DNA from 3 places in the Pseudomonas sp. SMSB3 genome. Region 1 is predicted to be linked to each of the others. Evidence: riboswitches for the same ligand, from Rfam matches in the RefSeq annotation. Region 1 holds a riboswitch; each other region holds the start of a gene.
The links. Region 1 has a riboswitch for cobalamin ahead of ACLEJW_RS04605 (FecCD family ABC transporter permease). Riboswitches for the same ligand answer to the same signal wherever they lie in the genome.

Region 1 (7,830 bases):
AGTCGATGACCTCGGCGGCGCTGGATGCGCCGATGCGCGCATCGGTCGAGCGCCTGCTGCAGTGCCTGCAAGACCCGGTGGACGCCAAAGTCCTGGGGCCGGCGCGCGTACGTGAAGTGCTCTACACCGCACTGCGCGGAACGCAAGCTGGGGCGCTGCGCGCGCTGGTCGAGCAGCAGGGTCACTTTGCACGAATTGGCGCGGCACTCATGCACCTGCGCGAGCATTACGCCGAACCCTTGAGCGTCGAGGCCCTGGCAGCGTGTGCGAACATGAGTGTCTCGACCTTCCATGAGCACTTCAAGCGCTGCACCGACATGGCGCCAATGCAGTATGTCAAGCGCCTGCGCCTGCTCAAGGCCCAACAGATGCTGATCGGCGAAGGCTTGGGCGTGGCGCAGACGGCGCATCGAGTGGGCTACCAGAGCACCTCGCAGTTCAGCCGCGAGTACAAGCGCCAGTTCGCGCGCAGCCCCGGCGACGAACTGTCGTACCAGAGCCTGCCGGTGTGAGCCGCCTCAGGCGTCGCCCAGCGGCCATTGCGCCAGTGGCCAATACCGCCCTTTGCGCGATTCGTAAAGGGTGAACACCCGGGCATCGAGGAAGAATTCCGGCGCTACCCCCGCTTCGGGCGCCTGGTGGCGGAAGTCGCGCGACAAGGTCAGGTGCGGGCGATACTCGCGGCCCTGCTCGCCAAAGCCCATCGGCAGCAGTGCCTGTTGCAAGGCGTAGACCAACTGGCGCAGGGCAGCTGGCGTTTCCTGCGGCTCCAGCGCCAGCACGCCGGCGCGTTGCCAGCTGTTCAACCGGTCGAGCACCAGGCGAAGTGGCGCTTGCGGGCGCGTGAGGGTATCGACTGCGGCGCAAATCGCCGGTACCTGCGCGGCGTCTACGTCCCCCAGAAACAGCAAGGTCAGGTGGAAGTTTTCGCTAGGCACCGGCTTGCCGCTGCGCAGGTTCAGACCACGCCGCCAGTGGGCGATGGCGCGGCGCTGGCTATCGCTGACCGGCAAGGCGAAGAACAGCCGTTTGAACGGGGCGCCACTGGCGCGGATGGCCTGGATCATAGGAACTCCATTGCGTGAAACGTTTGCGCTCGCTAGCCGGTGATGCGCTCAAATCGCCCCGGCTCAACGTAACAATATGTACAAACTGCCCCCATGATTGTTTATGCTGGCGGGCTTACGCCATGGCGCATGGCCATTTTTCGACAAGTAAACGTCCATGAAAATTGCACTCGTACTGATCTTCGTTCTCTCGATCGCCTACGTTCACCTGCGCGGTCGGGTACGCCACAAGTTGACCCGCCAGCTGGGCGATCACTCAAGCTTCCTGGCGCCGGTCAACAGCTTTCTGTACCTGTTTTCCAAACACCCGGCCAAGCCCTACTTGCCCGTCGAGGCCTTCCCCGAGCTGCAGCCGCTCCAGGAGCACTGGCAGGAAATTCGCGCCGAAGCGCAGCAGTTGCTGCACGTCGGCGAGATCAAGAAATCCGACAACTACGACGACGTGGGTTTCAACTCGTTCTTCAAGACCGGCTGGAAGCGCTTTTACCTGAAGTGGTACGGCGAGAGCCACCCCTCGGCGATGACCCTGTGCCCGCGCACCACCGAGCTGCTGCAAGGCATCGGCACGGTCAAGGCGGCGATGTTCGCCACCTTGCCGCCGGGGGCCAAGCTGGTGCGCCACCGTGACCCATACGCAGGGTCGTACCGTTTCCATCTTGGCCTGGACACGCCCAATGACGATGGCTGCTATATCGACGTGGACGGCGAAAAGTATTCATGGCGCGATGGCGAGGGTGTGGTGTTCGATGAAACCTACATTCACTATGCGGCCAACACCACCGAGCACAATCGCATCATCCTGTTCTGCGACATCGAGCGTCCGCTCAAGTACCGCTGGGCCACCGCTTTCAACCGCTGGTTCAGCCGCAATGTCATGGCCGCCGCAGCAGCGCCCAACGACGCCGGCGACAAGACCGGTGCGATCAATCGGCTATTCACCCGCATCTACCGCATACGCGAACGCGGCAAGGCGTTGAAGAAGCGCAATCGCATGCGTTACTACCTGGAAAAGTGGCTGGTGGTAGCGGCATTGATAGTGCTGTTCATCTACATCTGATGGTTCGAGGAAGCGCCATGATCGACGTTCGCCCCATGACGCCCGATGACTTCGAGCGTTTCTGGCCCACCTTGCAGGCAGTCGTCCAGGCCCGCGAAACCTACGCGCTCGATCCCGAGCTCGACTTCGCCCAGGCGCGCCGGCTGTGGCTTGAACTGCCGCTGCACACGCTGGTAGCCGAAGAGGACGGTGAGCTGCTGGGCTCGTACTACCTCAAGGCCAATGCGGCGGGACCCGGGGCCCATGTCGGCAACTGTGGCTATATGGTCTGCGCCGCTGCCCAGGGCCGCGGGGTGGCACGGCTGATGTGCGAACACTCACAGAAACTGGCACGCCAGGAAGGCTTCCTGGCGCTGCAGTTCAACAGCGTGGTCGCCAGCAACGAAGTCGCCGTGGCGCTGTGGAACAAGCTGGGCTTCGAGACGGTGGGTCGGCTGCCCAAGGCCTATCGCCACGCCCGCCTGGGCCTGGTCGACTGTCTGGTGATGTACAAATGGCTTGCCGATGCGCCGGTGGTGGAGACGCCTGCGTTGCTGATCGGGCGCAACAATATCGAAGCGCGGGTTTCGCGCCGCCGCGGGCGCTAGGACGTGTAGCAGCGGCCTGGCCTGCCCCGCCGCCGTGCGAGACGAGCGGAGGGGCAGTGCCTCAGGCATCCAGCATCAGAACGCCATGCCGACTTTGAAGCCAAACTCGTCACGCTTGAGCTTGGTATTGTCGGCTACCGGCGAATCTTCATCGAGCTTGTATTCGGTCCGGGTGTAGTAGACGCCGGCCTGCAGCGGCAACGCGCCTTGCTGGTTCATCAGCAGGGTCACTTCGGCATACGGGTTGGTACGGTCTTTCAGGTCCACCGTATCGCTGCCGAAATCGTCGACCTTGAGGCGGGCGCGGCCATCGATGGTGTGACGTGCGCCGACTTCAACGCGCAGGGTCGAGGCGTCGAACTGATGGTTGTAGCCCAGCGCCGCCTTGGCGAACGGCGACTTGTAGGTCAGCTTGGTATCCAGGTCGTTGATCTCTGGCTCGAAACGCGTCCAGCTGTAGCCGCCACCCACGGTGACGTCGACGAAATTACGCGCATCCAGCGCCGCACGCCAGCCCAGGTCCAGGTCGGCTTGCGCTTCCTTGAGCTTGTCGTCGTTTTTCTTGCCGTACTTGGCTTCTGCGCCAATCTGGTAGATGAACCCGGACTCGGCAGTCATCTTGTTGCTGAAGGTGGCGAACAGACCGCCCTGGCCCAGATGCTCCTTATCCGACTCACTGCCGCCTTCGAACTTGAACTTATTGTAAGCACCCAGCAGACCAACGCTGAACAGCGGGTCGGTGCTTGGCGCGGCCTGGGCGAGGATTGGCGAGCTGACCAGAGCGAGCAGGCCGGCGTGACGCAGCAGGTTGCGAGCGAACATACGAATACAGTCTCCATGACAGTAAGACAAATGACTAACGAGCGCTTCGAGGCGAACCTCGGCGAAAAAGTTCGGTTAAATTCACGATAAATTCACGAAATTTTCATTAGCTGCCCAGCGGCGCGCCGCTGGGTCGGAGGTTTCGTGCTTGATCAAGCTAGGAAAGGGCTACCAACAATGAAACAAAAGTTATAAGATAACGTTTCATTTGACATCAATTCCTGCCTGCGACCCACTTCCATGACCAGCGCCTCAGCGACTCCCACCCTGCTCCACCAGCGCCTGCAAAGCATCGACGCCCTGCGCGGACTGGTGATCGTGTTCATGTTGCTCGATCACGTACGCGAAACCTTCTTCCTGCATCGCCAGGTTGGCGACCCGATGGCGATAGATGCCACCGACCCCACGCTGTTTTTCAGCCGCACGCTGGCGCACCTGTGCGCTCCGGTGTTCGTCCTGCTGACCGGGCTGTCGGCCTGGTTGTACGGCGAGAAGTACCAGGGCCGCAGCGATGTCTCGGCGTTTCTGTTCAAGCGCGGGCTGTTCCTGGTGGTGCTGGAATTTACCTTGGTGAATTTTGCCTGGACGTTCCAGCTGCCACCGAGCGTGGTGTACATGCAGGTGATCTGGGCCATTGGCGTCAGCATGATCGCGTTGTCAGTGCTGGTGTGGCTGCCGCGCACGGCATTGCTGGTGCTCGGCGCGCTGATCATCGCCGGGCATAACCTGCTCGACGGCGTGCATTTCGGCTTGGATTCGGCCATGCATGTGCCATGGGCGATCCTGCATGACCGCGGCTGGTTGCAGGTTTCCGAAGGCCTGCGCCTACGCACCTCCTACCCAGTGTTGCCGTGGATCGGCGTAATCGCCCTGGGTTACGCCCTTGGCCCATGGTTCGCCCGGGGCAGCCAGCCGGCCCAGCGCCAGCATCGGCTGTTGCTGGCCGGGTTGCTGGCGTTGTGCGGTTTCGTCGCACTGCGCCTGTACAACGGCTACGGCGAAGCGCCCTGGAGCGGCTACCCGAGCATCACGCAAACGCTGATGAGCTTTTTCAATATCACCAAATACCCGCCATCGCTGCTGTTCCTGGCACTCACCCTGGGTTGCGGCCTGCTGCTGCTGCGTGGTTTCGAGCGCGCGGGCGCGGCGCGCTGGATCAGCGTGCTGGCGGTGTTCGGCGCCGCACCGATGTTCTTCTACTTGCTGCACCTGTACGTGCTCAAACTGCTGTACCTGGCGTGCGTGGCGCTGTTTGGCCTCAATCAAGGTGCCTATTTCGGCTTTGAGGGCATTGGCGCGGTCTGGTTGGCAGCAGTCGCGCTAGCGGCCGCGCTATACCTGCCGGTGCGCTGGTTCGCCCAGCTCAAGGGCCGTCGCCGCGACATCGCCTGGCTCAAGTACTTCTGATTTAGCGTTTTGCCCCGGCGAGCGGATGGTCTACCATGCGGCCGCCGGTTTCCATCACGGAATCAAAAGGGAATCCCAGGCCCGCCCCAGGCGCGCCAATCGGAACTGCCCCCGCAACTGTAGGTGCCGAGCCTGCTCCATCGATGCCACTGGGTCTATTGCCCTGGGAAGGCCGGAGCCGGGCGAGGACGCACCAGTCAGGAGACCTGCCGGCCTACATTCACCAACCGGCGGGGTGTCCGGGATGGTCATCGGTGTGCCGCTGCGCCAGCAGCGGCGTGGCGATGCCTGTCCGTGCGTTCCTCCCCAGAACTGCCCGATAGGAGATCGCCCGAACATGTCTTCGCAACTCGCCCCCGTTCCAGCGGCGCGCCCATGAGAGCGCTGCTCTACAGCCTGCTTGCCGTGCTGGCGTTACTGGCGGCCGTGCTGGCCGGCACCGCCATTGGCGAAACCCGACTGGCGCCCAGCGTGGTTTACCAGGTGCTGGCCAATCACCTGTGGCAGGCCGGTTACCCGGTCGACCCCATTGATGCCGGGATCGTCTGGAACTACCGCCTGACCCGTTCGCTGGTGGCCGCAGCCTGTGGCGCGGGCCTGGCGATCTGCGGGGTGATTCTGCAGGCGCTCTTGCGCAATCCGTTGGCCGAACCTTACTTGCTGGGTTTGTCGGCCGGGGCCTCGACGGGCGCGGTGCTGGTCGGCCTGCTGGGCCTGGGCAGCTTCGCCCTGAGCATGTCAGGCGGCGCCTTCATCGGGGCCCTGGCGGCCTTCGCCCTGGTACTGGTCCTGGCGCGCGCCGCCGGCTCTGGTGCCAACAACGCGCAGGTGATCCTTGCCGGTATCGCCGGCTCGCAGTTGTTCAACGCCCTTACCGCCTTTCTCATCACCAAGTCGGCCACTGCCGAGCAGGCCCGGGGCATTCTGTTCTGGCTGCTGGGCAACCTCAGCGGGGTGCGCTGGCCATCGGTGTGGTTGGCGCTGCCAGTGGCAGTGCTGGGCTTGCTGGTGTGCCTGTGGCATCGCCGGGCGCTGGACGCCTTTACCTTCGGCAGTGACTCGGCAGCCTCGCTAGGCATTGCCGTGCGCCGCACGCAATTGCTGTTGATCAGCTGCGCAGCGCTGGTCACGGCGGTGATGGTGTCGATCGTCGGCGCCATCGGCTTCGTCGGCCTGGTCATTCCGCATGCCCTGCGGCTGTTGCTCGGCCCCGGCCATAACCGTCTGCTGCCCGCCAGTGCACTGGGCGGGGCGTTGTTTCTGATCGCCGCCGACAGCCTGTCGCGTACGTTGATCCCTGGCCAGGTGATCCCGGTGGGCGTGGTCACGGCGCTGCTCGGCGCGCCGGTGTTCGCCCTGATCCTGATCAGCCGCCGGGGGTGCCCATGACCGTCATGCAGCACCTGCAACCTGCACCACTGGCCTGTCGCGGCTTGAGCCTGCAACTGGCCGGCAATAGCGTGCTGTGCAACGTCGAGCTGAGCCTGATGCCCGGGGAAACCCTGGCCATCGTCGGCCCCAATGGCTCGGGCAAGTCGTCGTTGCTGAAACTGCTGGCCGGCTTGCGCAGCCCCAGTGCTGGCAGCATCCAGCTGCTCGGCCAGTCCCTGGCAGGCCTGCCGCGCCGGCGCGTGGCGCAGGCCCTGGCGCTGGTCGAGCAGCACGCCGACACCCTCGATGCGATCAGCGTTTACGATGCCGTCGCGTTGGGCCGCACGCCGTGGTTATCGGCCCTGGCGCCGTTCTCACGGGAAGACCGCGCCATCGTCGAGCAAGCCCTGCTTGACCTGGATGCCGAGCACCTACGAGCCCGTCTGTGGAGCTCGCTGTCCGGCGGCGAGCGCCAGCGCGTGCACATCGCCCGCGCCCTGGCCCAGCGCCCCCAGGTGCTGTTGCTCGATGAGCCGACCAACCATCTGGACATCCAACATCAGCTGAGCCTGCTGCAACAGGTACAGGCACTGGCAGTGACCACGCTGGTGGCGCTGCACGATCTGAACCAAGCGCTGACCTGCGACCGCGTCGCCGTGCTCGACAAAGGCCACCTGGTCGCGCTCGGTACGCCGCACCAGGTGCTGACGCCCGAGCGCCTGCTGAGCACGTTCGGTGTGCATGCCCATTATCTGACCGACCCGTACGACGGCGCGCGCATCCTGCGTTTCCGCGCCCCCTGAACAGGAACCCCACACCATGCCGTTGCGCCCCGCCCTCTTGCTGTTAGCCGTTCCACTCAGTGGCCTGGCGCCACTGGCCTGCGCGGACTCAGCGCAGTCACAGAGCAATGGACTGGTAGAAGACAGCAGCTGGAGCCTGTTGAACCGTACGGTGTTCGACCAGCGCGACTACCGCCATGGTGGCCGCAATGGCAGCGCGCGCAACGCCTACAAACCGCGCAGCGAGCGCAACGGCATGGCCGAGGAATGGGGTTACGGGCTGATGGGCACGCTGCAGTCCGGCTTCACCCAGGGGCTGATCGGGGTAGGCGTCGATGCCCACGCCTACCTTGGCCTGCGTCTGGACAGCGGTGGCGGGCGCGCTGGCAAGGCACGGCTGTTGGCATTGGATAACGAAGGGCATCCCAAGCGTGAATACAGCCGCGCGGGCGCGGCGTTGAAATTGCGCCTGTCCAACACGGTGCTGTCCTACGGCGAACAACGGATCAAGACACCGGTGTTCAGTTCATCTGATAGCCGTCTGCTGCCAGAAACCTTTACCGGGGTATTTCTCACCAGCAACGAAGTCGACAAACTCAAGCTGGTCGCCGGCCATTTCACCGAAAATACCGACCGTAACGCTTCCAGCCACGACCAGGGGTTCGTGGTGAACTATTCCGACGCTCGCCAAGGCGACAGCTTCGATCTCGCCGGCCTGGCCTGGAGCCCGAGCGCGG
Region 2 (7,830 bases), 230 kb from region 1:
GTACAGGGGTACAGCTTGTCGGCATCGACGAATGCCAGCGCCTTGCGCAAGGTGTCGGCGACTTCCTCAGGCGTTTCAATGGCATGGTTGGCGACATCGATGGCGCCAACCATGACCTTCTTGCCGCGGATCAACTCGAGCAGCTCCATGGGCACCCGCGCGTTGTGGCACTCCAGCGAAATGATGTCGATGGCCGATGTCTGCAGTTTGGGAAACGCCTGTTCGTACTGCCGCCATTCAGACCCCAGGGTCTTTTTCCAGTCAGTATTGGCCTTGATCCCGTAGCCGTAACAAATGTGCACCGCTGTTTCGCAGCGCAGGCCTTGCGCAGCGCGTTCCAGTGTGGCGATGCCCCAGTCGTTGACCTCATCGAAGAACACATTGAAGGCCGGCTCATCGAACTGAATGATGTCCACCCCCGCAGCTTCCAATTCACGGGCTTCCTCATTGAGGATCTCGGCAAATGCCCAGGCCAGCTTTTCGCGGCTTTTGTAGTGGCTGTCGTACAGCGTGTCGATCATCGTCATGGGGCCGGGCAGTGCCCACTTGATCGGCTGGCCGGTCAGTTGTCGCAGACGCTTGGCGTCCTCGACGAACACCGGTCGTTGCCGCGCCACGCTGCTGACCACCGTAGGCACACTGGCGTCATAGCGATCGCGGATTCTCACGGTCGCGCGCCGGTCGAAATCGACCCCATGCAGATGTTCGATGAAGGTCGTGACGAAGTGTTGGCGGGTCTGCTCGCCGTCACTGACGATATCCAGCCCGGCCTGTTGCTGATCCAGCAGGGCCAGGCGCAACGCGTCATGTTTGCCGTCATCCAGTGCCTGGCCCTGCAACTGCCAGGGTGCCCACAAGGTTTCAGGGGTCGCCAGCCAGGCAGGCTTGGGCAGGCTGCCGGCCGTGGAGGTAGGAAGCAATGTGTTCATGGAAAGTAGCCTTGTTGAAGTGCCTGAGTCAGGCAGCGTGACGGGCGAGCCACTGCTGCAGCAGTGCCTGGTGAGGTTTGATGAAGTGCGCTTCGGCGAAGCGTCCTTGTTCGACGGCCAGGCGCGCGCGTTCGGCGCGGTCGTAGACGATGCGCGTCAAGGAGTGGTCCGCATGCTGCAAACTGGGCTGGAACACCGCGCCCGCCGCTGCGTTGGCGTTGTAGATCTCCGGGCGGTAAATCTTCTGGAAGGTGTCCATGGTGCTGATGGTGCTGATCAGCTCGAGGTTGCTGTAGTCGTTGAGCAGATCGCCGGCGAAATAGAAGGCTAGCGGCGCGACGCAGCCGGTGGGCATGAAGTAACGAACCTGCAACCCCATGTGAGCGAAGTACTGGTCGGTCAGGGAGTGGGCATCCTGGCGGTATTCGACGCCCAGTACCGGGTGGTGATTGTCGGTGCGTCGATAAGTCTTGCTGGTTGAAACGCTCAAGCAAATGACCGGTGATTTGGCGAACTGCTCACGATAGGCCGCCGAGTTGACGAACTGCTTGAACAGTTGCCCGTGCAGCACGCCGAAGTTTTCCGGTGCGCTGAAGTTAGGCCGTTGCTCATTATGCTGCGCCAACAAGACACTGAAGTCGTAATCACGCACATAAGATGAGAAGTTATTGCCGAGCATGCCAGCAGTGCGCGTCTGGGTATGCCGATCGATAATCGTCGTTTGCAGTATCTCGATCAGCGGCAGGGGCGCAGCAGCACTGTTCGAATCCAACTGCACAGCGCCGGAAACAATCTCGAGCTCAAGCGCGAAGCGCTCTGCCTTGGGGTTATCCCAGCACGCCAGGGCGTTGAAACGGTGGTTGATCATGGCCAGCGTATTGCGTAGATTTTCTTGCCGGTGCTCGCCCCGCGCCAAGTTGGCGAAGTTGGTGGTAATGCGCGTGGTGTCGGCCGGCCGGTAGTGTTCATCGAACGCTACGCGACTGAGCGTGAAATCAAAGGCTGGGCTGTTCATGACAAGTTCCGCGAATCCTTACGGGCTCAATAAAGTGAGTTGTAGTGTAGGGGCGGCCGCTGTCACTTAATACTGAATTGATTTCACTGCTACTTCGATGATGTTCATGACGGCGCATCGTTGGCGTCAACGGCTGCGCCGTACTGTTTGCGCGATTATTTGAGCGCTTGCAGCTGATGTTGCAGGCGTGATGCAGCCCGAGCCGGCAGGTCTGCTGGCAATGCCGGGGCTTTCGCTTGCGCAGCGCCTACCTGAATGAGCATGACCATGCCCATTCCCAGGTGAGGGATGCACTGGATGCCGTACAGTCCCGGCACCGCGAACCTGTGCACGAAGGGTTGGCTGATCTGGCTCTTGAACGGCTCGGCACCGGCCGGTAGCAGCGATGGCATGCTGGCTGCGTTGTGGCTGCTGTGGGTGGGCACGAAGCGCACGCTGTCACCCGGCGCAATGCGCAGATGGTCGGGTTCAAAAACCATGGCTCCACCAGCCCCACGGTTGAGCATCTTCACCTCGAAGGTTGCGCCGAGGGCAGCGGTGGCAGCGCTGGCCGCCGCGAGCAGTACCAGCACTGCGCCTGTGGTACGGCCGTTCATTGACCGCCCTCACCGCTGGCAAATGCCGTCGACAGGGTTTCCAGGCCGCGGAACAAGCGAATCCCGGCCTGCATCGCATCGGCGTCGAGAATCACGATGCGCCCATTCTTCACCGCCTCCATCTGCCGGGTGACCGGGTCGTTGCGCAAGAATTCCAGCTTCTTGTGATAATCGTCGGCGGGGAAGCGTCGGCGGTCCATGCGCGCGATGATGATCCAGGTTGGATTGGCCTTGGCCAGCGTTTCCCAGCCCACGGTCGGCCACTCTTCGTGGGATTGCACGACGTTGCGCACGCCAAGGGTTTGCAGCATGAAATCGGCCACGCCTTGGCGACCGGCGACGTACGGATCGATCTCAAGATCCGCGCTGGAGAACCAGAACATCGCCGAGGTGTGCGACAGGTCCTTGCCGGCCACATGCTGCTTGGCGCGCTCCAGCCGCCTGCGCAGGTCGTTGTTCAAGGCTTCGCCACGGTCTTGTACGTCGAAGATCGCGGCTAGCTCGCTGACGCTTTTATAGACCGTGTCGATGCGAAACGGCTGCAGGCGAGTGCCGTCTGCGCCGACCAGGTTATCCTTGCCTTCGCAGTCGGAAGGCAGCAGGTAAGTGGGGATGTTCAGCTCGCTGAACTGCTCGCGGGTACCGACCACACCCTGGGGCCCGACCATCCATTCGAACTGCACCGTCACCAGTTGCGGACGCTTGTTGACCACTGCCTCGAAACTGGGATCGTTGTCGGCCAGGCGCTCGACCTGCTGATCCTGCGCCTTGAATTCAGGCAACACATTGTTGAACCACAATGAAGTGCCGGCCACCTTGCTGCCCAGGCCCAAGGCGTAGAGCATCTCGGTACCGGCCTGGCCGATGGTCACTGCGCGTTGCGGCGCCTGGCCGAAGGTCTGCGCTACGCCACAATTCTCCACCGTAAGTGGGTAGTGCGTGGCTTGGGCATGGGCCAGCGCGGGGGCGCTGATGGCGGCGAGCAACAGGTACAGGCGGGGCAACATGGGCGATCTCCTATCGAGCGGTGCGCGGCAGGCACGCAGGACAGGCATCGCCAGGCCCCATGGACACATGGAACAGAACCCCAGGCAGGGCAGAGGATGGCCATCCCGGACACCCCGCCGGTTGGTGATATGTGCCGGCAGGTCTCCTGACTGATGCGTCATGGCCCGGCTCCTGCCTTCCCGGAATTCATCCAGTGGCGTTGATGGAGCAGGCTCGGCACCTACAGTTGCGGGGGCAGTTCCGTTTGGCTCACCGGGGGCGAACGACGGATTCCCTATTAATTCCGTGATGGAAACCGGCGAGCGGCATCCTAGAGCATCGAGCCGCCCAGGGAAAGGGCGTGCAAGCCCTTTATGCCAGCGGCTCTGCCTCGGTGCCGGCCTGGCTGGTCTGATCATCGAGCTTCAACCGGTCAGCCTTGCTGATGTACCTGGGCTTGTTGCTCTTGGGCGCGAGCTTTGCATTGGCTTTCTTCTGGTGGGCTTTGAGCAGCTGTTTGAGTTTCTTCTGGCGGTTCATCTTCCGGCTCGCTGTGCAACAGGTGCGCGCATTGTACCCGGGCCTGATGCGCAGCCGGGTTTATTAATTAATGAAATGAGTTCATGTCAGTTGGGATAAAACACCATAAATCATCATTTAGGGAATGAATAAACTGAGTGTCCCTCTGTCGGAGCCCTTCAATGTCTGTTTATGAAACATCCGCCCAAGTGAGTACTACCTCCCGGGCTGCAGGCGTCAGCATCTTGATTCTGGCGTTTTCCGCATTCCTGATCGTCACCACCGAGTTCCTGATCGTCGGGTTGCTCCCGGCGTTGGCCCGGGATCTTGGTATTTCCATCGCGCTTGCCGGGCAGTTGGTGACGCTGTTCGCGTTCACAGTGATGATTTTCGGCCCACCGCTGACGGCGATGCTGTCGCACCTGGATCGCAAGAAGCTGTTCATTGGCATCCTGTTGCTGTTCGCCGCATCCAATGCCGTGGCCGCCGCATCGAACAGCTTCTGGCTATTGGCGCTGGCGCGCGTGGTGCCTGCCTTGGCGCTGCCGGTGTTCTGGGGCACTGCCAGTGAAACCGCCGGGCAATTGGCCGGGGCGCAGCGCGCCGGGCGGGCGGTTTCGCGGGTGTACCTGGGAATTTCTGCAGCCATGTTGCTGGGCATACCACTGGGCACCGTCGCGGCCAGTGCCGTTGGCTGGCGCGGTGCATTCTGGCTGCTGGCAGGGCTGTCGCTGATCATGGCCGTGGCCATGTGGGTGTACATGCCCACGGTTGCGCGCACGGCCAAGGTGGACCTGCTCAAGCAGGCGCAGATCTTCAAGCAACCCGTGTTTCTCGGCAACGTGCTGCTGTCGGTGCTGGTGTTCAGCGCGATGTTCATCGCCTACACCTACCTGGCTGATATCCTCGAGCGGGTCGCGGGGGTGGCGCCGCAACAAGTAGGCTGGTGGATGATGGGCTTTGGCGCCATCGGCCTGGTCGGCAATTGGATTGGCGGCAAGGCGGTGGATCGTTCGCCGATCAACGCCACCATCGGTTTCCTGGCCCTGCTGGGGTTGGGCATGGCTGCCACGGTGGCCCTGGCTGGCAGCGGCTGGCTGTTCTGCGTGGCGCTTGGCCTGTGGGGGATTGCCAACACGGCGCTGTATCCGGTGAGCCAAGTGCGGGTCATGCAGTCGGTCAGTCAGGCGCAGGCATTGGCAGGCACGACCAATGTATCGGCGGCCAATGCCGGTATCGGCATCGGCGCGATCGTTGGCGGCATGACAGTCGCCAATCTGGGCGTTGCCTGGCTCGGCTACGTGGCCGCCGCCGTGGCCGCCCTGGCGCTGCTGTTGGCCGTGCTGGTGCGCAGGCTCAAGCCCGGCCGCTAGGGCAGGGCACCAGGCTGGCTACCGTGCGGCGCCAGCCTGGGTAGCAGGTAGTCGAGCAGCGCTCGCACCTTGGGCAGGTTCTCACGGCTTTTCAGCCACACCAGGTGCATGGGCAGGCCATCGGTGGCCAGCTCCGGCAGCACCTCGACCAGGGTGCCCTGATCGATGTGCCGCTGGGTCAGCCAGGTTGGCAGCTGGCCGATGCCATGCCCGGCGAGCACCGCCGCCACTTCGCCTTCGCCATCGCCTACGGCAATACGCGTCTGCAGCGTGCGCCGTTCCATCTCGCCGGGCTGGCGACCCTTGAAGAACCACGGGGTGACCTGGCCATCGCCATGGCCGTAGCCAACACAGTGGTGCTGGTCCAGATCCCGCGCGGTGCGTGGCCATCCGTGCTGCGCGAGGTAGGCGGGTGAGGCGCAGAAGATCAGGCGTTGCGCGCCAAAGTACTGATGACCCAGCGCTGCCGACCAGGTATCCGGCCCACCGATGCGCACGACGATATCGATACCCTCGTGGACCGGGTCGATGAACCGGTCAGAGAACGAGATGTGCGGTTGCAGCAGCGGATGCTGGTGGATGAACGCCAGCACCAGCGGCAGCACGTGCAGGCGACCATAGGACGCGGGCAGGTCCAGGCGAACCTTGCCATGGGGCTCGTCGCCCTGGGCACCAAGGGCATGCTCGACCTGCTCCAGGTCTGCCAGCACCGAGGTACAGGTGCGGTAGAAGGTGACGCCCGCTTCGGTCAGCGCCAGGGTCCGCGTGGTGCGGTTGAACAGCCGTACACCCAGGCGCTGCTCGAGGCGCGCCATGCTCTTGCTGACCGCAGAGCCGGTCAGGTTCAGCCGGTCGGCCGCTGCGGTGAAACTACCAAGATCGGCCACGGCGACGAACACGTCGAGCCCTTTGAGCCGTTCAGACGAAAACATCACCCAGTTCCTTGAGTATCATCAAAGCCGTTTTATTCGCACGATGGGGTGCAAACCGCAACTGCCAATGAGCCCCGACACCTGGGCGAAGTTCCAGCAACCCGGTGCCAAGGGTATGGATGACGTGCGCAGCGGTGAGTGGCTCGAGCATTGCGGCTATACTCCGCGTCCATTTGCAGTGTTCAGGAGCGGTTCATGCAGCAAGCTTTGCTGATCGTCGATGTGCAGTCCACCTTCAGCCCACCGGAGTGGCTGGTCGATGGCATCCGCTTGTTTTCGGCGAACATTCCGTCGATCGCCTCGATCGAGTTGCACGATGAGGCGGTGACGCCGTTTCAACAGCAACTGGGCTGGCACCCGGCCGCCGAAGATGAATGCCTGATCGAGGTGGACCAGGTGTTCGTCAAGCACGGTTACGGACAAACCGCTGCAGCGATCGAATACCTCAAGCGACTGGGGGTGGCGCGTGTACTGGTGTGCGGGATGCAAACCGAAACCTGCGTGCTGGCCGCAGGCTTTGCGCTGTTCGACGCAGGCCTTTGCCCGACACTGGTCACCGACCTGACCGTCGGTTCGGCGCTGGACCGCTCCGGCAAACTGGGTACAGAGCTCTGGCAGCATCATTTCGGCCGCCTTACCACTCGGGCCGAGGTGATGGCTGACATCGCCCCATCATACGCTTGAGGAAACCGCGTCATACTTGCGTGCCTGGTTTAGCATGCACACGCCGATGCTTCGGTTCTTTTATCCACCAGCGCCATTTCTAGCGATTGCCCACGCCAATGACTGTTTTCTACCTCAAGTTCTTGATCACCCCGACCTTGATGCTGGCCATTTCGCTGGCGGCCAAGCGCTGGGGTACGCACATCGGTGGCTTGCTGTCGGGACTGCCGGTCACGTCCGCGCTGGTAATGCTGTTCCTGAGCCTCGAACAGGGGCCTGGTTTTGCCTTGCAAGCCGTACCTGGGGCCTTGGCGGGCCTGGCTGCGGTACAGGCGACCTACCTTTTCTATTATCAGATGACAAAGCGATCAGGAGCGCTCATCGGCAGCATCGCGGCGCTGCTGGTCTATGCGCTCAGCGCTGTGCTGATCAGTCATGTGGGCAAGGTGAGTGTTTCGGTGGCGCTGACGCTGCTGTTGCTGAGCGTCATCATCGCTGTCACCACCAAGCCATCGCACAGCGGCCAGAGCAAAGTCGTGAGCCTGCCGCGCTGGGTCATCCCGATGCGCATGTTGACGGCGACGGCGCTGCTGCTGGTCATCACCGCCTGCGCCCAGTGGCTGGGGCCGGTGCTCAGCGGCTTGCTGGCGCCGATTCCAATCATTGCCTGGCCGTTGGCAGTGTTCGCCCACGTCCAGGGCGGCCATGACGAGCTGGGTGCGATCGTGCGCGGTAATGCTATCGGCGCCATCGGTGTGCTTGGTTTCTATCTGGCGATCAACATGACCATCGTGCCATGGGGCACCGTGCCAGCCA
Region 3 (7,830 bases), on a different contig from region 1:
CGCACGCGTTCCTGCTCCACCAGTACCTGGATGCGCCCGCGCAGTGCCGGCTGGCTGATCCGAATGAAGCGCCAGGGCTGCATCAAGCCGACGCTTGGCGCCTGATGTGCGGCGGTCAGCAACCGCCCCAGCAGCTCGGGCGGCACCGTGCCGCCAGCGAAGTGGCGCATGTCTCGGCGCTCGCCAATGGCCCGGTAGATCGCAGCGCGCTCGGCGGCGCTGTAGGCGTGGTCAGTCATGGCCGCAGCAGCGCCGCCGTCGCATCAGGGTTGGAGGGGAAATAGAAGTGCACGTAAGAGGCGGTCAACCGGCCCAGGCGATAGACCGCTTCGTTGCCGCGCCCGCCATTGGGGCTCAGGCCGCGGGCAATCGGTTGCAGGACCGTGCTGGTCAGCGAATGGTGATAGGTGTGGCCGCGCAGCGTACCCTCGGGCAGCTCCACCGCTTGCAGGGCCAAGGCTGCCAGGCGCTTCTGCATGGTCGCTTCTCCGCCCAGCAGACCGAGCAGCTCGGCGCGCTCGCCGGCCACGTCGGTCAGGGCGTCGAGCAGATACAGCATGCCACCGCACTCGGCCAGCAACGGCTTGCCCTTGGCGTGGTGGGCGCGAATCGCCGCGAGCATCGGCGCGTTGGCGGCCAGGGCGTGGTGATGCAGCTCCGGGTAGCCACCTGGCAGGTACAGCGCGTCGACAGTCGGCAGCGCCTGGTCGTGCAGCGGTGAGAAGAACGCCAGCTGGGCGCCCAGCTCACGCAACAGGTCGAGGTTGGCGCCATAGAGGAAGGCGAAAGCCTCATCGCGCGCCACGCCGATGCGCACACCGGCAAGCGATGGGGCGGGCGTGTGCAGCGCCGGCGCGGCAAAGCTCACCGCGGGTGGCAAGGCGGCGTCGCAGCTGTCGCCCAGCGCTTGCGCCGCAGCGTCCAGGCGGGCATCCAGGTCGTTGAGTTCGCTGGCCTGCACCAGGCCCAGATGGCGGCTGGGCAGCTCGATGCCGCGCTCGCGCGACAGGCCACCGTACCAGCGCAGGCCCTCGGTCAGGCTGCCCTCGAGCAATTGCGCATGGCGCAGGCTCCCGACGCGGTTGGCCAGCACCCCGGCAAACGGCAGGTCCGCCTGGTAACGCGCCAGGCCCAAGGCCAACGCGCCAAACGTCTGGGCCATGGCGGTGCCGTCGATCACTGCCAGCACCGGCACGCCGAAATGGCGCGCCAGATCGGCACTGGACGGCGTACCGTCGAACAGGCCCATTACCCCTTCGATCAGGATCAGATCGGCGTCTTGCGCCGCTTCCCATAGAAGGCGACGACTTTCCTCGGCACCGATCATCCACAGGTCGAGCTGGTACACCGGCGCGCCGCTGGCGCGTTCGAGGATCATCGGGTCGAGGAAGTCAGGGCCACACTTGAACACCCGCACCTTGCGACCAAGGTTACGGTGCAACCGCGCCAGGGCGGCGGTGACCGTGGTCTTGCCCTGGCCGGAAGCCGGTGCCGCGATCAGCACGGCCGGGCAGCTGCGCGCGTCTCTCACAGCTCGACGCCCTTCTGTGCACGGATCCCGGCCTGGAAGGCGTGCTTGAGCATGCCCATTTCAGTGACGGTGTCGGCCAGTTCGATCATTTCTGCCTTGGCCGCACGGCCCGTGACGATCACGTGCTGCATCGGCGGCCGCGCCTGGATGTCACTGAGCACCTGATCGAGATCGAGGTAGCCATGCTTGAGGGCGATATTAAGCTCGTCGAGCACCACGAACTGCACGCTCGGGTCTTGCAGCAGTTGCCGGGACACCGCCCAGGCCGCCTCGGCGGCGGCGATGTCACGCTGGCGATCCTGGGTTTCCCAGGTGAAGCCTTCGCCCATCACGTGATAGCGCACCTGCTCGGGGAAACGCCGGAAGAACAGCTCCTCGCCGGTGCTGTTACGGCCCTTGATGAACTGCACCACGCCGCATTGCATGCCATGGCCCAGGGCGCGGGCGAGCATGCCGAACGCCGAGCTGCTCTTGCCCTTGCCGTTGCCGGTCAGCACCAGCAGCAGCCCGCATTCATTCGGGGAGTTGGCGATGCGCTCGTCGATGACGGCCTTCTTGCGCTGCATGCGCGCCAAGTGGCGTTCGTCGCGTTCGGGGGTTTCGCTCATGGGGTTCTCCGCAGGCTGGCGCCACGCATCGAAGGTGGGGCGACAGATAGTAGGCAGGCATACGGAGAACGCGCAGATGCCGCAGCGCTTGGCCACGGTGCACCGCGCATCACCCTCCGTGATGCCGTTGGCAGTATCAGGCCGGTCTCCGGGCTCGTGAGCGGGCCTTCAACCCTGGCCTGCGCGCCTTCCCGGGCTTGCACCCAGTGGCCTTGCGCGACCGCTACTCACCTACCGTTGCGGGGGCAGCGCCGGAATCGCGCCTGCTGGCGCACACCGGCTTCCCAGTTTCACCCTGCCCAGTCGACGCTGGCAGGGCACCTGAAACACGCCGCGAAGGTTAGAGGGTTGCACCGGGAGCGTCAATCGCAGCGCAAGCTTGCCTGGGCCGACCAAGCCAAGCGCGCTGAACCTTGGCAAGGTGGGCAGGCTCAGATGGTCATACCCCATCGACGAGGGCTGCGATGATGAAGCGCACCGTGATGCTGTTGCCCTGGGCCTTGCTCGCAAGCCTGGGTGGTTGCGCCGATACCGCGCGCTTGAGCGTCGATGCCGGCAGCGGCCCCTCCCCGCAACTGCCGCCGCCACAGCGCAGCCTGATTCCCACCGTCAATATCGCCCCCGCCAGCGCCTGGCCGGACGGCGTCACGCCCAAGGCCGCAGCCGGCACCCAGGTGCTGGCGTTTGCCGCCAAACTCGATCACCCGCGTTGGCTTTATGTATTGCCCAATGGCGATGTACTGGTCGCCGAGACCAACGCCCCGCCCAAGCCCGAAGACGGCAAGGGCATCCGTGGCTGGTTCATGAAGCGGGCGATGGCGCGTGCCGGCGCCGCCGTGCCGAGTGCCAACCGTATTACCCTGCTGCGCGACGCCGACCATGATGGTGTGGCAGAAATACGCCATACCTTCATCGAGGGGCTCAATTCACCCTTCGGCATGGTGCTGGTCGGCAATGCGCTGTATGTGGCCGAAACCGACCAGCTCACCCGCTTCGACTATCGTCCTGGCGTGGATCAGCTCACCGAGCCGGGGCGCAAGGTCACCGACCTTCCTGGGGGCCCGCTCAACCACCACTGGACCAAGAACGTCATTGCCAGCCCAGACGGCAGCAAGCTCTACGTGACCGTGGGTTCCAACAGCAATGTTGGCGAGAATGGCCTGGAGCACGAGCAAGGCCGCGCCGCCATCTGGCAGATCGACCCCGCCAGCGGCCGGCACCGGTTGTTCGCCACGGGCCTGCGCAACCCCAACGGGCTGGCCTGGCAACCCGACAGTGGGGCGCTGTGGACGGCCGTCAACGAGCGTGACGAGATCGGTAGCGACCTGGTGCCGGATTACATCACTTCGGTCAAGGACGGCGCGTTCTATGGCTGGCCTTACAGTTATTACGGCCAGCATGTGGATGCGCGGGTGTCACCGCCCAATCCTCAGCAGGTGGCCAGGGCCGTGGCGCCCGACTATGCCGTCGGTCCGCACACCGCGTCGTTGGGGCTGACGTTCATCGAGCCGGGTGTTCTGCCAGCGCCCTTCGAGCGCGGGGCGCTGGTTGGCCAGCATGGGTCTTGGAACCGCAAGCCACACAGCGGCTATAAAGTGATTTTCGTGCCATTTGACGGCAGCGGCAAACCAGCGGGCGAACCCATCGACCTGCTGACCGGCTTTCTCGATTCGCAAGGCAAGGCGCAAGGCCGACCGGTCGGGGTGGTCAGCGACCAGCGTGGCGGCGTGCTGGTCGCCGATGATGTCGGCAACACGATCTGGCGGGTCAGCAAGGTGCCTTGAGCGCTGGGCCAAGGCCCCGCTCGCTCAGGGGTTTTGTGCCAAATGGCCTTGGCTAATGACGCGCTTGGCCTGCAGGTAGGCTTTGGCCCAGTAGCTGTTGGACAGGTAGTCCAGGCGCACCGTGCCGCCGCTTGAGGGCGCGTGCACGAAGCGGCCCTCACCCACGTAGATCCCCGCGTGACTGACCTGCGAACCACCACCGGTGGCGAAGAACACCAGGTCGCCGGACTGCAGGGCATTGATGTTCACCGTTGGCGCGCGCATCACGATCATCTCGCGTGTCGAGCGCGGCAGGCTGATGCCGGCAGCGTCGCGGTAGACATAGCCAATCAGGCCGCTGCAATCGAACCCGGAATCCGGGGTATTGCCGCCCCAGCGATAGGGCGTGCCGACCAGGCCAATGGCACGGATGAGCACGTCATCGGCCAACGGCGAGCCTTCGGGCTGGGTGTAGGTGATGGTTGGCTGCACCACCGGGGCGGGCGCCGGGGCATGGCTGGAGCAGGCAGCCAGCAATGCCGCCAGGGAAATGAATGCGAAGCGCGCCATTTTCTTCATGGCCAGAACGTCCTGTCTGAGACCGCACGGCAGCAGCGGAAAAAGTGTTGAGAAATTAGATTAGCCGCTTTCTGTAAATGCGCACGGCGGCGAGCTTTTTTGAGCTACGCCGCCGTGGAAGAGTTCAGCATCGATCGATCAATTGCGCGCGATATTGGTGCTCGGCGCCATGGCCAAGGCGCGCTTGGCTTCGATGAAGGTCTTGCTCCAGTAACGATCACCGAGGTTATCGATGCGCACGCCACCGCTGCGGCGGCTGCTGGAGTGGATGAACTGGTTGTCACCCAGGTAGATGCCGGCGTGACTCACGCGGCCGCGACCATTGGTGCTGAAGAACAGCAGATCGCCTGGCTTGAGCTTGTTGCGCGCAACTTTCGGGGCATCGACGTTGATCATTTCGCGAGTCGAGCGCGGCAAATTCATGCCGGCTTCTTCGCGGAACAGGTAGCCGATGAAACCGCTGCAGTCGAAGCCGGACGCCTCGGAGGTGCCGCCGAAGCGGTAGCGGGTGCCGATCAGCGACATGCCGCGCTCGAGGATGCTGTCCGCCAGCACCGGCAGCTGATAAGGCTTGCTGCTGGAGAATGCCTGCAGGTCATCTTCGCTGGCCTGCTCTTCTTCGCCGAACACCGCCGATGGCGAAGCCTTGGCCTTGCTGACTGATTGCGAGACAACCGGGGTGTAATCCTGGGGCTGGGAAACCGGGCCTTGAGCCGCGCAGCCAAAAAGCAGGGTTACGAGTGCGAGTGGCACGAGGGGTGCGAAGCGCTTGAGCATGAGCACGACCGTGTCTGTAGTCCTTTGGAAGGGGGAGACTATGCCCTCTATCATGGCCATTTGCAAATTTTATCGAAAAAGATGTGACTTTTTCGTTTTGCCCTGTAAAGCCCGTGTTTCCGGGCCTTACCAGCCGAGGGTTTCCTTCAGGAAAGGGATCGTCAACTTGCGTTGAGCCTGCAGCGAGGCCTGATCGAGCCGTTCGAGCAGATCGAACAGCGCGCTCATGCTGCGGGTACCGCGGGTGAGGATGAAATGGCCGACTTCATCGGTCAGGTGCAGACCACGGCGCGAGGCCCGCAATTGCAGGGCGCGCAGTTTGTCTTCGTCGGACAGCCCGCGCATCTGGAAGACCAGGGCGAGGGTTAGCCGCGACTTGAGGTCGGGCAGCTTGATGGGGAGTTCACGCGGTGAAGCCGAAGCGGCCAGCAGCAGGCGCCGACCGCTGTCGCGCAGACGATTGAACAAGTGGAACATCGCCTCTTCCCAGTCTGCCTTGCCGGCGATCACGTGCAGATCGTCGATGCAGACCAGTTCATATTGCGCCAGGTAATCGAGCAACTCGACGCCACGCTCGAGCAACTGCGCCAGCGGCAGATAGACCGCAGGTTCGTCGCGTTGCTGAAAGCGGTGAGTGGCGGCTTGCAGCAGGTGACTGCGGCCCACGCCCTGCTTGCCCCACAGGTAGATAAGGCTCTCGGTCCAGCCGGCGTCGGCCTCGCAAAGCCGCTCGACATAGCCCAACGCCGCAGCATTGGCGCCCGGATAGTAGTTGATGAAGGTGGCGTCATCGCGCAGACGCACACCCAGGGGCAACTGGATCGGTGGTTTCATGCTCGCGGGCAGTCGGGAAGACCGCAGGGGGCCTTTGAGGAACAATCTGCAAAGTCTATACCCGCATCGCAGGCCGCACAATCACGCTTGCAAATAGCCCAAGCAAAATCAAAGGCTTGCGCGGCACGCGAGCGCCACTGCCTACAGCTCTGGGTCGGCATCGCCAGCGTACATGTCCGATTCCTTGTACAGATCGTGCACATGGCGCACCAGCACCATGATCACCGCCGCCACTGGCAGGGCCAGCAACACGCCGGTGAAGCCGAACAGCTCACCGCCAGCCAGAATGGCGAAGATCACCGCCACCGGATGCAGGCCGATGCGATCGCCCACCAGCAGCGGCGTCAACACCATGCCTTCCAGCGCCTGGCCGACCATGAACACGGCAACGATGCCCAGCATCGGATACAGATCGCCGCCGAACTGGAACAGCCCTGCCACCAGCGCGGCACCGATGCCGATGATGAAGCCCATGTAAGGCACGATCGCCGCCAGGCCCGCCAGCATGCCGATCAACAGGCCGAGCTCCAGCCCCACCAGCATCAAGCCGGCCGAGTAGATGAAGCCCAAGGCGACCATTACCAGCAACTGTCCGCGCACGAACGCCCCCAGCACTTCGTGACATTCACCGGCCAGGCCGACGATCTGCGACTCCCGTTGACGCGGCAGCAGGCTGCGCAGCTTGGCCATCATCAGGTCCCAGTCCCGCAGCAGGTAGAAGCCCACCACCGGAATCAGCACCATGTTGGCCAGCCAGGCGATCAGCGCCAGGCTCGACGCCGTGGCCTGGGACAGCACCATGCCGACGATGTCGGTGGTCTGGCCCATGTGCTCGCTGATGGCGGCCTTGATCTTGTCGAATTTCCAGAAACCGTCAGCAAGGCCCAGCTTGGTTTGTACCCACGGCAGCGCCACGTGCTGTACCCAATCCAGCATCTGCGGCGCCAACTCATAGAGGCGAACCAGCTGTTTGGCCAGCATCGGCACCAATACCAGCAGCAGCGCCAGCATGATCAAGGTGAACAGGGCGAATACCGCGACCACTCCCCAGGTTCGCGAGAGGCCAAGGCGCTCGAGCCGATCGACCAGCGGGTCGGCCAGGTAGGCCAGCAGAATGCCGACCAGAAACGGCGTGAGGATGTTGTGCAGGCTATAAAGAAGCACCGCCAGCAGCAGTGCGGCGCCCAGCCAGATCCAACGACGCGAGTCAGTCACAGGTCGATCTCCTTACCAACGAAAACGCAAGCCGTCGAACGGCTTGGCTGGACTGGCGGGCGCTTGCGGCTGCCCGCTTGCATCTGCCGGGGCTGGCGCGGGGGGCGCCGTAACGGCCTGTTCGGCCGGCAGCTCCTGCAGCTTGGCCAGCCCCAGTTGCGCGCGCAGTTGCTCAGGGTTACCGCTCACGGCATAGGTCAGGGTGCCGCCGTCGGCCAGTTGCAGGCGCGGGCCATAGGGTTCGAGGACGCGACCGAGCTCGGCATAACGTTGCAGGTTCATGCCCTGCACCTGCACCTGCAACTGGCTGCTGGCCCCGGCCTTGATCACGTAGCGCGGTGCCAGGCGGCTGCTCACGGCGAGCATCACGGCATCGGCCAAGGCGGCCTGGTCGGGCGCTTCAGCGCTGCCTTGCTCTCGCTGCTCGCCTACCCACAGCTGCCACTTGCCTTGCCATTTGCCGTCGCTCTCTTGCGCGTGCACGGCCAGCAGGGCATCGGCACCGTAGCGCTCGGAGGCTTCG

Region 2: another riboswitch for cobalamin. It lies ahead of ACLEJW_RS03530 (ABC transporter substrate-binding protein); the one in region 1 lies ahead of ACLEJW_RS04605 (FecCD family ABC transporter permease).
Region 3: another riboswitch for cobalamin. It lies ahead of cobO (cob(I)yrinic acid a,c-diamide adenosyltransferase); the one in region 1 lies ahead of ACLEJW_RS04605 (FecCD family ABC transporter permease).

The regions. Positions count from the first base shown of each region.
Region 1 covers NZ_JBKGGV010000002.1:284,269-292,098, forward strand. Annotated here, with positions in the region: gene ACLEJW_RS04575 (AraC family transcriptional regulator) at 1-512, shown strand, start outside; gene thpR (RNA 2',3'-cyclic phosphodiesterase) at 519-1,067, opposite strand; gene lpxO (lipid A hydroxylase LpxO) at 1,225-2,124, shown strand; gene ACLEJW_RS04590 (GNAT family N-acetyltransferase) at 2,142-2,711, shown strand; gene ACLEJW_RS04595 (outer membrane beta-barrel protein) at 2,787-3,533, opposite strand; gene ACLEJW_RS04600 (DUF1624 domain-containing protein) at 3,774-4,940, shown strand; cobalamin riboswitch at 4,969-5,168, shown strand; gene ACLEJW_RS04605 (FecCD family ABC transporter permease) at 5,316-6,329, shown strand; gene ACLEJW_RS04610 (ABC transporter ATP-binding protein) at 6,326-7,114, shown strand; gene ACLEJW_RS04615 (OprD family porin) at 7,131-7,830, shown strand, end outside.
Region 2 covers NZ_JBKGGV010000002.1:49,703-57,532, reverse strand. Annotated here, with positions in the region: gene ACLEJW_RS03545 (methionine synthase) at 1-929, opposite strand, end outside; gene ACLEJW_RS03540 (DUF1852 domain-containing protein) at 958-1,944, opposite strand; gene ACLEJW_RS03535 (pseudoazurin) at 2,100-2,540, opposite strand; gene ACLEJW_RS03530 (ABC transporter substrate-binding protein) at 2,537-3,547, opposite strand; cobalamin riboswitch at 3,667-3,863, opposite strand; gene ACLEJW_RS03525 (DUF2986 domain-containing protein) at 3,900-4,067, opposite strand; gene ACLEJW_RS03520 (MFS transporter) at 4,229-5,419, shown strand; gene ACLEJW_RS03515 (LysR family transcriptional regulator) at 5,416-6,351, opposite strand; gene ACLEJW_RS03510 (cysteine hydrolase family protein) at 6,547-7,035, shown strand; gene ACLEJW_RS03505 (hypothetical protein) at 7,134-7,830, shown strand, end outside.
Region 3 covers NZ_JBKGGV010000017.1:57,474-65,303, reverse strand. Annotated here, with positions in the region: gene bluB (5,6-dimethylbenzimidazole synthase) at 1-239, opposite strand, end outside; gene ACLEJW_RS21480 (cobyrinate a,c-diamide synthase) at 236-1,531, opposite strand; gene cobO (cob(I)yrinic acid a,c-diamide adenosyltransferase) at 1,528-2,139, opposite strand; cobalamin riboswitch at 2,262-2,479, opposite strand; gene ACLEJW_RS21470 (PQQ-dependent sugar dehydrogenase) at 2,607-3,923, shown strand; gene ACLEJW_RS21465 (C40 family peptidase) at 3,948-4,481, opposite strand; gene ACLEJW_RS21460 (C40 family peptidase) at 4,620-5,258, opposite strand; gene hda (DnaA regulatory inactivator Hda) at 5,385-6,092, opposite strand; gene ACLEJW_RS21450 (AI-2E family transporter) at 6,234-7,307, opposite strand; gene ACLEJW_RS21445 (DUF2066 domain-containing protein) at 7,320-7,830, opposite strand, start outside.